One region of the Rhizobium sp. NZLR1 genome, then DNA from elsewhere that is predicted to be linked to it. Evidence: predicted binding sites of a transcription regulator. Region 1 holds the regulator's gene; each other region holds the start of a gene.
The links. The regulator LexA, encoded in region 1, represses DNA repair genes until DNA is damaged. The targets are predictions, from matches to a motif close to TGTTCNNNNTGTGTTCNG.
Positions count from the first base shown of each region.

Region 2: a site for LexA is predicted at 1,889-1,906, ahead of J3O30_RS22160 (metallopeptidase family protein). Genes of this name have one in related genera too.
Region 3: a site for LexA is predicted at 1,659-1,676, ahead of J3O30_RS15435 (ribonuclease). Genes of this name have one in related genera too.

Region 1 is NZ_CP071632.1:2,127,501-2,130,774, reverse strand. It holds gene kdsA (3-deoxy-8-phosphooctulonate synthase) at 1-270, opposite strand, end outside; gene J3O30_RS10645 (VOC family protein) at 267-1,163, opposite strand; gene lexA (transcriptional repressor LexA) at 1,361-2,080, shown strand; gene J3O30_RS10635 (ComEC/Rec2 family competence protein) at 2,061-3,274, opposite strand, start outside.
Region 2 is NZ_CP071632.1:4,524,489-4,527,762, forward strand. It holds gene J3O30_RS22155 (DNA polymerase Y family protein) at 1-883, opposite strand, end outside; gene J3O30_RS33280 (hypothetical protein) at 924-1,868, opposite strand; gene J3O30_RS22160 (metallopeptidase family protein) at 2,030-2,467, shown strand; gene J3O30_RS22165 (DUF1737 domain-containing protein) at 2,491-2,697, opposite strand; gene J3O30_RS22170 (CoA ester lyase) at 2,697-3,274, opposite strand, start outside.
Region 3 is NZ_CP071632.1:3,102,427-3,105,700, forward strand. It holds gene ettA (energy-dependent translational throttle protein EttA) at 1-806, opposite strand, end outside; gene J3O30_RS15435 (ribonuclease) at 904-1,644, opposite strand; gene J3O30_RS15440 (alpha/beta hydrolase) at 1,900-2,844, shown strand; gene J3O30_RS15445 (DMT family transporter) at 2,862-3,274, shown strand, end outside.

The sequences.
Region 1 (3,274 bases):
GTCGGCGAAGATCTGCATGCCCTTTTCAAGCCCGATGCCGCGTTCGGCAGAGAGCGAGGTGCGGTTTGCCTTGTCGAAGGAGCTCTTGTAGACGAGACCGATGCCGAGTTTGGCGCAAAGCTCCTTCAGTGTGCCGGCAACCATGAAGGCGTGGTCGCGGCTCTCCATCTGGCAAGGGCCGGCAATCAGCGACAGGCGGCCGGTATTGGAAAATGTGACCTGGCCTGCGCCCTCGCCGATCCTGACTTCGGAATTCGTATCAGTGCTCATCGTGTTTCCTCGAAGGCGAAGAGCGTGCCCTGCCCGGGCGCGGGCTTCACCAGAATGCGATTGTTCTTGCGCGTGTAGGTCACTCCGTTAGCAGCCAAATGCGCTTCTGTCACGGCAAGATCGGTGACGGCAAAGAGGATAGCCCGGCCGCGCAGGCCGCGGTCGGCGGATGCGACGGCGATCTCGAAATAGGCCTCCAGCCCTTCCGGCGTCATCAGGCTGATTTTCGCATTCGGCGCCGCGATATTAACGCCGAAACCGGTTTTCTCGACGGCCGATTGCGCCGTTGCAAGGCTGACGAAGGCGGCGAATGCAGAGGGGTCCGGCGCGCAAAGCGCGATCTCGGCAATGCCGGTGACGCCATTGGCATGCGTCTCTAGCGCACCGCGATCGGCCGGCAGAGGATTGATGCGCTCAACACAGAAGAGGAAGAAATCCGGCGCGCGCAACTCAGCGGCAAAGGCCAGCTTGAAGCCGGCCATGGTCTCGGAACCGTCCGGCATTTTCATCGGCCGGCTGAACTGCAGCATGTCGCCGGCGCTCGATCCGCTGCCGACGAAGCTCCGATGAGCGCGGCCGGCATCCCCGGTGCCGAACGCCACCGCCGAAAGCCCCTCCTCGCCACAGCGGAAGCGGAAGGCCCGATTGCGGGCGGTGAAGACATTGCCTTGCCGCGCCGATGCCTCGCTCTCCTCGCGGCTGGCGATACCGAGCGGCTCCAGATAGGTCTTGTCGGCAAAGAAGACGCAGGCATTCTCCGTTCCGAAGGGATGGCGGGCATCGGCGGCAACGGTGAAGCCAAGCTTGCCGAGCCTTTCGCGCGCCAGGTCGATATTGACAACGGGCAGCACGACATGATCCAGCGGGTGCGGTTTGGCCGAGTGCTCGTTCATGATATCCCTCCCTGAAACGCCAAGAGGGTGCGACAGCGCCACCTTCAATGCAAGACATGTGCGCCAATCCGGCGAATGAAAATAAAAAACTCAACGAGTTGGCGGCAAGTTTTACGGAAATTTAGCTACTTGCGGAACACATATGGAACATATAGTGTTCTGTTCTGGATTTGTTTCAATCAAGGGGTCACACGTCGATGCTCACGCGCAAACAACAGGAGCTCCTGCTTTTCATTCATGAGCGCATGAAGGAATCCGGCATTCCGCCCTCTTTCGACGAAATGAAGGATGCCCTGGATCTGGCCTCGAAATCCGGCATTCATCGTTTGATCACAGCGCTTGAAGAGCGTGGCTTCATTCGCCGCCTACCGAACCGCGCCCGGGCGCTCGAGGTCATCAAGCTTCCGGAGGCCTACAGCCCGAGCATCCAGCCCCGGCGCGGCTTTTCGCCAAGCGTCATCGAGGGCAGCCTCGGCAAGCCGCAGCCGGTCGCCGCCCCCGCTCCTGCAAAACCGGTCGCCGATAACGGCAACTCCGTCTCCGTGCCGGTCATGGGCCGGATCGCTGCCGGCGTTCCGATCTCGGCGATCCAGAATAACACCCACGACATCGTCGTTCCCGCAGACATGCTCGGCTCCGGCGAACATTATGCGCTGGAGGTCAAGGGCGATTCGATGATCGACGCCGGCATCTTCGACGGCGACACGGTAATCATCCGCAACGGCAGCACCGCAAGTCCCGGCGACATTGTCGTTGCCCTGGTCGATGACGAAGAAGCGACGCTCAAACGTTTCCGCCGCAAGGGCGCCTCGATCGCGCTGGAGGCTGCCAATCCGGCTTATGAGACCCGGATTTTCGGGCCGGACCGCGTCAAGGTGCAGGGCAAGCTCGTCGGCCTCATTCGCCGCTATCACTGACATTGGAGAGGCCGGATTCGGCAAAACTGTTGCTGCGCCAGTCATAGGCGCGATGGCGCTTCCATGGGCGCGACAGGGTTTCGAATGCGGTCACGACCTCCAGGCCGGCATCGGCGAAGCGCAGCTCGACGGAGCCAGTCCTGCGCAGCGTCTCACCGGTAAAGAGCGTCGCTCCTGATCGGCAGCTGTTGAACCGCAGGCGGACCGACGTCACGACGATATCCGCCGCGTCGCAAGCCGGACCGAGATAGGCAGCGTTGTCGATGACGGCAACCACATGACCATTGCCGAGCCTTGATGTGCACCAGGCCTTTTTGACGCAGGAAAAGCGGTTTGCTTCACCACCGGCGACAGCCGCCCGCATCGCCGCCCTCGCTTCATTCTGCTGATCGCGGGAAAGCCTGACGCGGCGGTCGTCTCCCTCCGGCGGGACAGCGGGACCATCCAGCATTTTCGGCGGGAAATGCGTCGGCAGGACAAGTGCTCTCTGCCACTGATCGAAGATGAAATCCGGCGGGTTTTCGCGGTTGGAAGCGATTGCCGCAGCCGCGACCACTGCGACGAGACTGCCATCCTCCGAAATCACCAGATCCGGCGCCCGGGGAAGCGGCAGAAGCAGCACGCCGAGCGTAGAGACGGCGATAATCGATGTGCCGATATGGCGCAGCCGGGTGCGCAGCAGCGTCAGCAGCAGAAAGCCGGCCACGGCGACAGCGAAATACCAAGCCGGCAAGCGGCCGATGCCGATATCACCGCCCCAACCGGACACCGTTTTGGCGACCGCAATCACCAGGTCGAGGCCGAGGCCGACCACCTTCCAGAGCGGAACGTCCAGACCGAACGGCATGAGCAACATCGCCAGCAGCCCGGCCGGCATGACGATGAAGGAGATGATCGGCATCGTCGCGAGATTTGCCGGCAGCCCGTAAGCGGTCAGGCGATGAAAATGTTCGATCGAAAACAGCGCCGTGGAAAAACCGCCGATCAGCGAGGTCAGGAAGACGCCGCCGAAGAAGCCGGCGACGGCAACGACCGGTCGGAAGACCGGCAGTTTCAGCAAGGCGTTTTCGCGGACGCGCCGGTCCTTCCACAGTTGATAACCCGATACGAGTGCCAATGTCGCGGCAAAGGACATCTGGAAGCTCGGGCCCAAGACTTCGGACGGCGAAATGGCGATGATGACGAGCGCCGAGA
Region 2 (3,274 bases), 2.2 Mb from region 1:
ACCGCAGGATTTCGAAACCATAGCCGGCATCGAGATCGTCATAGACCGCCTGCAATCGCTCGGAAAAAAGCCCGGCAATGAACTTTGGTTCGCGAAGCGGCTGCGAAGCGCCGACGGAGATACGAAAGACCCTGCCGTCGACCCGGAACAGCACCAGTTCGAACACCCGCCCGCCGGCGCCTCGCGCCTCCAGCGACGGCTGCAGCGACATGGCGACCTGCCTGGTGACGGCAAGGATCTGTTCTTCCGTCCCGATCGGCTCGATCAGGCGGCTTTCGGCCGAGAGACTGGCAACCGGACGCCGGGGCGAGACCGGCTCCTCTTCACGTCCGAGCGCCTGATCGAGACGCAGAAGCAGCCCCGGGCCGAACCGGCGGGTCAGCGGCGCCCGCGGTGCATCGATGACGTCGCCGACATATTTCAGACCGAGCTTCTTCAGGGCATCGACGGTTCGTCCTTCCAGCCGCAAGGCCGCGACCGGCAAGGGCAGCAGCACATGCTCCGTTTCCTCGTCCTCGATCACGCCGCCTTGCCCGAAGCGCGACGCGGCCCAGGAAAGGCCTGGCGACGACGAGATCGCCCCGCGCGCATCGAACCCCATATGAAAAAGCCGCGACAGCACATCCTTGAGAAGCGTCTTTTCCCCGCCGAAGAGATGGGCGCAGCCGCTAATATCCAGAAACAGGCCGTCCTTGCCGTCGAACGCCACCAGCGGCGTATAGCGGTCGCACCAGTCGGCAATGGCCTCCAGCAACCGGCGGTCGGCCTCCGGATCCTCTTCCGCGACCTCGAGCAATGGGTACATGGCGCGCGCTTCGGCAACGCCCTGCTCCTTCTTCAGGCCCAGCCTCTCGGCCAACTCGTCCAGAGCCGTCAGTCGCATCGCATTGTTGAGCTTGCCGGAACAGACGATAGGCGGCGTCTCAGGACGCCCTTTCGAACGCCAGGAGAGCCCCCACCGCCTGCGGGCGATTCGGTCCGTTGGCAGATGCGGGAAGCTGAGCGCTAGAATCCGTTGACTGTTCGCTTGGAGGACGAACGAGGTTTGGTTCGGCGACAGGGAGAAATTCGCGTTCATGGGGGTTCCACTCCAGAAAAAAGGAGAGCGGGGCCGGGTTACGGCTCTTCTCCAGCGTCAGACGGAAAATCGGATTGCCGATGCTGCCGGAAAGCTTCGATCCATCCGGCAATGGCCGCAGACCGGACGGGGCCGGCTCGACATGCAGACGGAAGGCCGCGCTGCTCGCCTCCTCCGCCCCGGCTTGACGGACAATAAAGAGCGGACGGCGGGCAGCACGCGCCCGAAGGCTGAGCCTGCGGCTTTCGGTCAGACCGAAATGGGCGGGATTGCCGCGCACTTCGAAGATGACGGCCGAAAAAGCAGCGCTTTCCACCGCCGTCTCCACCAGCCAGAGCGCCTCGTCCAGCTTGCGCGGCGCCGCATGGAGAAACCGCTCCGGGCTCAGCCCGAAATCCAGAAGCCCGGGGGCATAGGGACGGCCGGCCTCCAGCGTGCCGACAGCATCGCCGATCCAGAGGAACGGCGAAAGCCTGCCGGCATCCGCTTCCTGCTTCTGCAGCCGCGCTGCGACAGCCATTGCCAGCCCGCTGGCAGCACCTGCATCGCGAGACAAAATCGAGCGGAATTCGGTGATTGCATCGAGCGGCAGACCGCCTTCCAGCGCCTCATCAAGACATTCCACCCCAAACGCCAGCGGCGGCAGAATGCATCTCCGGGGCGCCTTGCCGCCTTCCGCCAGGGTTTCCCGCTCGGCCGCCGCAAGCGCCGGCGCCGGCTTCCCCTCTAGTCTGGCGATGGTTTCGCGGAGCGCAAAAAGCCGCTCGCGCGCCAGGGCGTGCTGCGCCATGGCGTTTCTCCAATCCGTCTTGTTCCTGTTATGTTCTTATAGATTCCAGAGAGCTAATGAAGAGTCAACGGCCATTTTATATGAATTTATTCCTGCCTTTGATTCCGCACTCGAAAATCGGCGATAAAGGTTCTATATGGCCCGCAAAGGAAGGATTATTCATGGCCCGCATAGACCAGAGCGATGATTGGCGGGACCGCCATGCGCCGACGATAAGCGCCTTCGAGTCGCTGGCCATGGAGGCCTACAGCCATCTGCCGGAAGAATTCCGCCAGCTGACCACCAACCTGACGATCGAGATCGAAGATTTCCCCGATGACGACGTGTTCGAGGACATGGCGCTGGAAACCCCTTTCGATCTGCTTGGTCTTTTCGAGGGCAGGGGCATTTCCGAACGTTTCACAGTGGAAACCGGCGAGATGCCCAACCGCATCCGCCTCTATCGGCGGCCTATTCTCGATTACTGGGCTGAGAATGACGAGACGCTCGGCGACATCATCACCCACGTCCTGATCCACGAAATCGGCCACCATTTCGGGCTGAGCGACGATGATATGGAGCGGATCGAGGAAAGCGCCGAGGAAGCCGCCGATCGCTGAAGCCGGGTGTCCGGCAGAACGAGCTATTGCTCGGAGAGCTTCACCTCGGGATGGTAATCCTTGCCTTCGACAGTCTTGACGACGGCCTGGCCGCACTGCATCGCGCCGGTCGCGGCATTGAAGGCATATGTCGGCGAGCCCTCCAGTGACCAGCCCTTGTTGAGGGCGGCGGTGACCTTGTGGCAGAAGGAAGCATCGTCGGGACCGGTCAGGAAGCGGTAGAGTTTCATCAGGCGGGCTTTCTTGCAGAAATCAGGCGAGCTTTATGAACCAGAGCTTCGGCTTGGACAAGATGCAGCCGCTCGATCATCCGCCCACCTGAATTGATGACGTTCAAACCATCGGAAGCGGGGTCGGCAAAGGCTGATATGATCGCCTCTGCTTCCGCAATGGCCGCCGGATCCGGGCCGAAATGGCGGTTGGCAGGCTCGATCTGGGTGGGGTGGATCAGCATCTTGCCGGCAAAACCCATGGCCCGGCCCTGCAGGCATTCGGCATCGAAACCCTGTTCGTCCCTGAAATCGTTGAAGACGCTGTCGATTGCATCGAGCCCGTAAGCGCTGACCGCCAGGACGACCTGCATCAGCCATGGCACGAGATAGGTCCGCCCCGGCTGCGCCAGCACGCCCGTTTCCTTGCGCAGGTCGTTGAGCCCGACGACGAGGCAATCGAGCCGCGAGCCCGGCGTGCGCCCGGCTTCCGCGATCGCCGCGGCATTCAGGATGCCGCGCGGCGTCTCGATCATCGCCCAGATGCGCAGATCTTCCGGCGCATCCGCTTCGAAGAGAAGGTCGCTGGCCGCCATGA
Region 3 (3,274 bases), 970 kb from region 1:
CATTCCTGTTCGCGGCTGATCGCCTTCTGGCGGCCGGCCTCTTCCCGGTTTTCCTGCTGCATGCGCTTGGCCTTGGCGAGCAGGTAGGCCGAATAGTTACCTTCGTAGGGAATGCCACGGCCGCGGTCGAGTTCGAGGATCCATCCGGTGACGTTGTCGAGGAAGTAGCGATCATGGGTGATCATCATCACGGCGCCCGGATAGTCGCGCAGATGTTTTTCGAGCCAGGCAATCGTCTCGGCGTCGAGGTGGTTGGTCGGTTCGTCGAGCAGCAGCAGATCCGGCTGCGAAAGCAGCAGCCGGCAGAGAGCTATACGGCGGCGCTCACCACCGGAAAGGCTGGTGACATCGGCGTCGCGCGGCGGGCAGCGCAGGGCTTCCATGGCCATCTCGACCTGACTTTCCAGATCCCAAAGGTTCTGGCTGTCGATAATGTCCTGAAGCTTCGATCCCTCTTCCGCCGTCTCGTCGGAATAGTTCATCATCAGTTCATTGTAGCGCTCGAGCACCGCCGTCTTCGAAGCAACGCCTTCCATGACGTTCTCGAACACCGTCTTGTTGGCATCGAGGTGCGGCTCCTGCTCGAGGTAGCCGACTGTCGCTCCTTCGGCGAGCCAGGCTTCGCCGGTAAATTCCGTGTCTTGACCGGCGATGATGCGCAGCACCGTGGATTTGCCGGCGCCGTTCGGTCCGAGGATACCGATCTTGGCATCGGGGTAGAAGGAGAGGTGGATATTCTCCAGGATCTTCTTGTTGCCATAGGCCTTGTTGAGGCCGGACATATGATAGATGAACTGACGTGCCATGCTGCGCTGCTCCGGGCGGAAAACTTCGATCGTGCCGCTATGTAGGCGAAACAGCGCCTGCGGGCAACGCCGAAACCCGGTTACTCAGGATTTCCGGTCAAAAGCCCGCAGCATCGACGACGCCCTCGTCGCAGCCGAAGGAGGTTTTCCCCGCCCCCTGGATCAGATCGGCAAGCCCGGCGCTTTTCGCCGACGCCGCCCCGGCGGCCTCCGAAAGCCCGATGGTCAACCCGCTGATCATCTTGACATTGCCGGCCCGCCGGCAGCTCATCTTGACGCGCTCGCCGGCGCCCGGCCCGAAGCTCTTGTCGAAAGCTGCCTTGATCGCCTCGGCCTTGACCTGCTTGCCGATATTGGCGGCGAAAAGATCGCGCACGGCCGAGGTATTGAGCGCGCCGAGGAGATGCACGCCGACGCCGAAATAATCTTCGGCGCTCATTTTCGTGCAGGTGCCGTGTTTTGTCCACTCATGCCGTTCCAGACCGGATTGCGTCCCGGGCATGGCCTTTGCGAGCGCCGCCTGCGTCTCCGCCGAAAGCGTGACCGCCGGCAACGTGTTCCAGCTGCCGTCCTTATCGGCGGCCTTCTGCTCGGCGTTGACGTCGCAATAATTCTGTCGCATCGGCCAGAGCCCGTGCAAGGAAAAATTCGTCGCATCGGGGCGCTCGCCGGTCTGGCTCGCACATTCGGCCTTCTTCTGGTTCGTTTGGCAGAAAGCCGGCTGCCAGCTTGCTGAAAGAATAAAACGGGTGCGCCCGCCGGCCTCCTGCGCCACGGCGGCGCCGGCAACAACCATCGAAACGGCGAACGTCAAGGTACGTAACTGCATGCTGCTCATTTCAACCCCCAAAAAAGAACAATACAGGAACAAATAAGCACGAAGATCGAAAGCCCGCAACCCTGAATCGTAGCGTTCCCGCATTTTGTTATCGGATAACTCAAGGCTCGGTGTTGCATTTGCCTTCAGCGCCGCGCGTCTTTTCAGACGCGCAAAGGACGCTGCAGCACATTGCTGCTGCATAATTCCTTAAATCGATTCCGATTTAAGGAATTATGCAGTGCGATCTGGTCTGTTCCTGCAAGGAGGATCCAGATGTTTTCTGAAACGCAAAAGCTCACCGTGCCGGGGGCGTCGCTTGCCTATCACCATATCGAGGCCGCCGGCCCGGCGCGCGGCATCCTGTTGATATCGCACGGCCTCGCCGAACATTCGAAACGCTATCGCGCTTTCGCAGAGGCTATGACGGCGCGCGGCTATCACGTCTATGCCCATGACCACCGCGGCCACGGCGAGACGACGGCCCCCGACGCGCCGATCGGCCGCTTCGCCCGGCGGGACGGCGTCGACAGAGTGATCGGCGACGTCATCGCCATGCGCGCTCACGCTGCCTTGCGCCATCCTGGCCTGCCGGTGATCCTCTTCGGCCATTCGATGGGCGGCCTGATCGCCCTCAATGCCGCCGTCACGGCGCCTGTCGATTTCGACGCCGTCGCCGTCTGGAATTCGAATTTCGCCGTCGGTCTCGCCGGCCGCGCCGCCCAGGCGATCCTGCTTGCCGAGCGCATGCTGAAGGGCTCCGACGTGCCGAGCGGCCTCCTGCCGAAACTCACCTTCGGCGCCTGGGGAAAGTCGATTCCGGGATGCCGCACCGAGTTCGACTGGCTCTCGCGCCTTCCCGACGAAGTCGACAAATATATCACCGATCCGCTCTGCGGCTTCGACGCCTCGGTCTCTCTCTGGCTTGATCTTTTCGACCTGACTTTTCGCGCCCCGCAGAAGCGCCATCTGGATCGGCTGCCGCGCCACATGCCAATCCATCTGGTCGGCGGCGGTGAAGACCCGGCGACGGCGCGTGGAAAAGCCATCGTCTGGCTGTCAAACCATTTGAAAGCCCGGGGCTTCTCTCGTATCAGCACTGAGATATATCAGGGCATGCGGCATGAGACGCTGAACGAGATCGGCGCAGAAGCGGCAACCGCAGCCTTCGCGGACTGGTGCGACGAGGCCGTCGCCAGACCCCGAGCGGCCAGATCCTGAGCAACAAGGATTTCATCATGAGCAACACCACTGCCCGCCCCATATCGTCCAACCCCGACGTGACCACAGGGCTTGCGCTGATGTTTCTTTCGGTAATGGTCTCGCCGCTCATCGACATCTTCGCCAAGCTTGCCGTCGTCACGATCCCGTCCGCCGAGATCACCGCCGCCCGCTTTGCCCTACAGGCGCTCTGCATGCTACCGATCGTCATATGGCGGCGCAGCTTCACCGACTTCTCCTGGCGCCAGAGCCTTTTCCATGCCATCCGCGGCGCGATCATAACGGTCTCGATGATCTCCTTCGTCACCACGCTGAAATATATGGCCGTCGCCGACGCGATTGCGATCTTCTTCGTCGAGCCGATCGTGCTGACCATTCTCGGCGGCATTTTCCTGAAGGAAACGATCGGCTGGCGGCGCTATACCGCCTG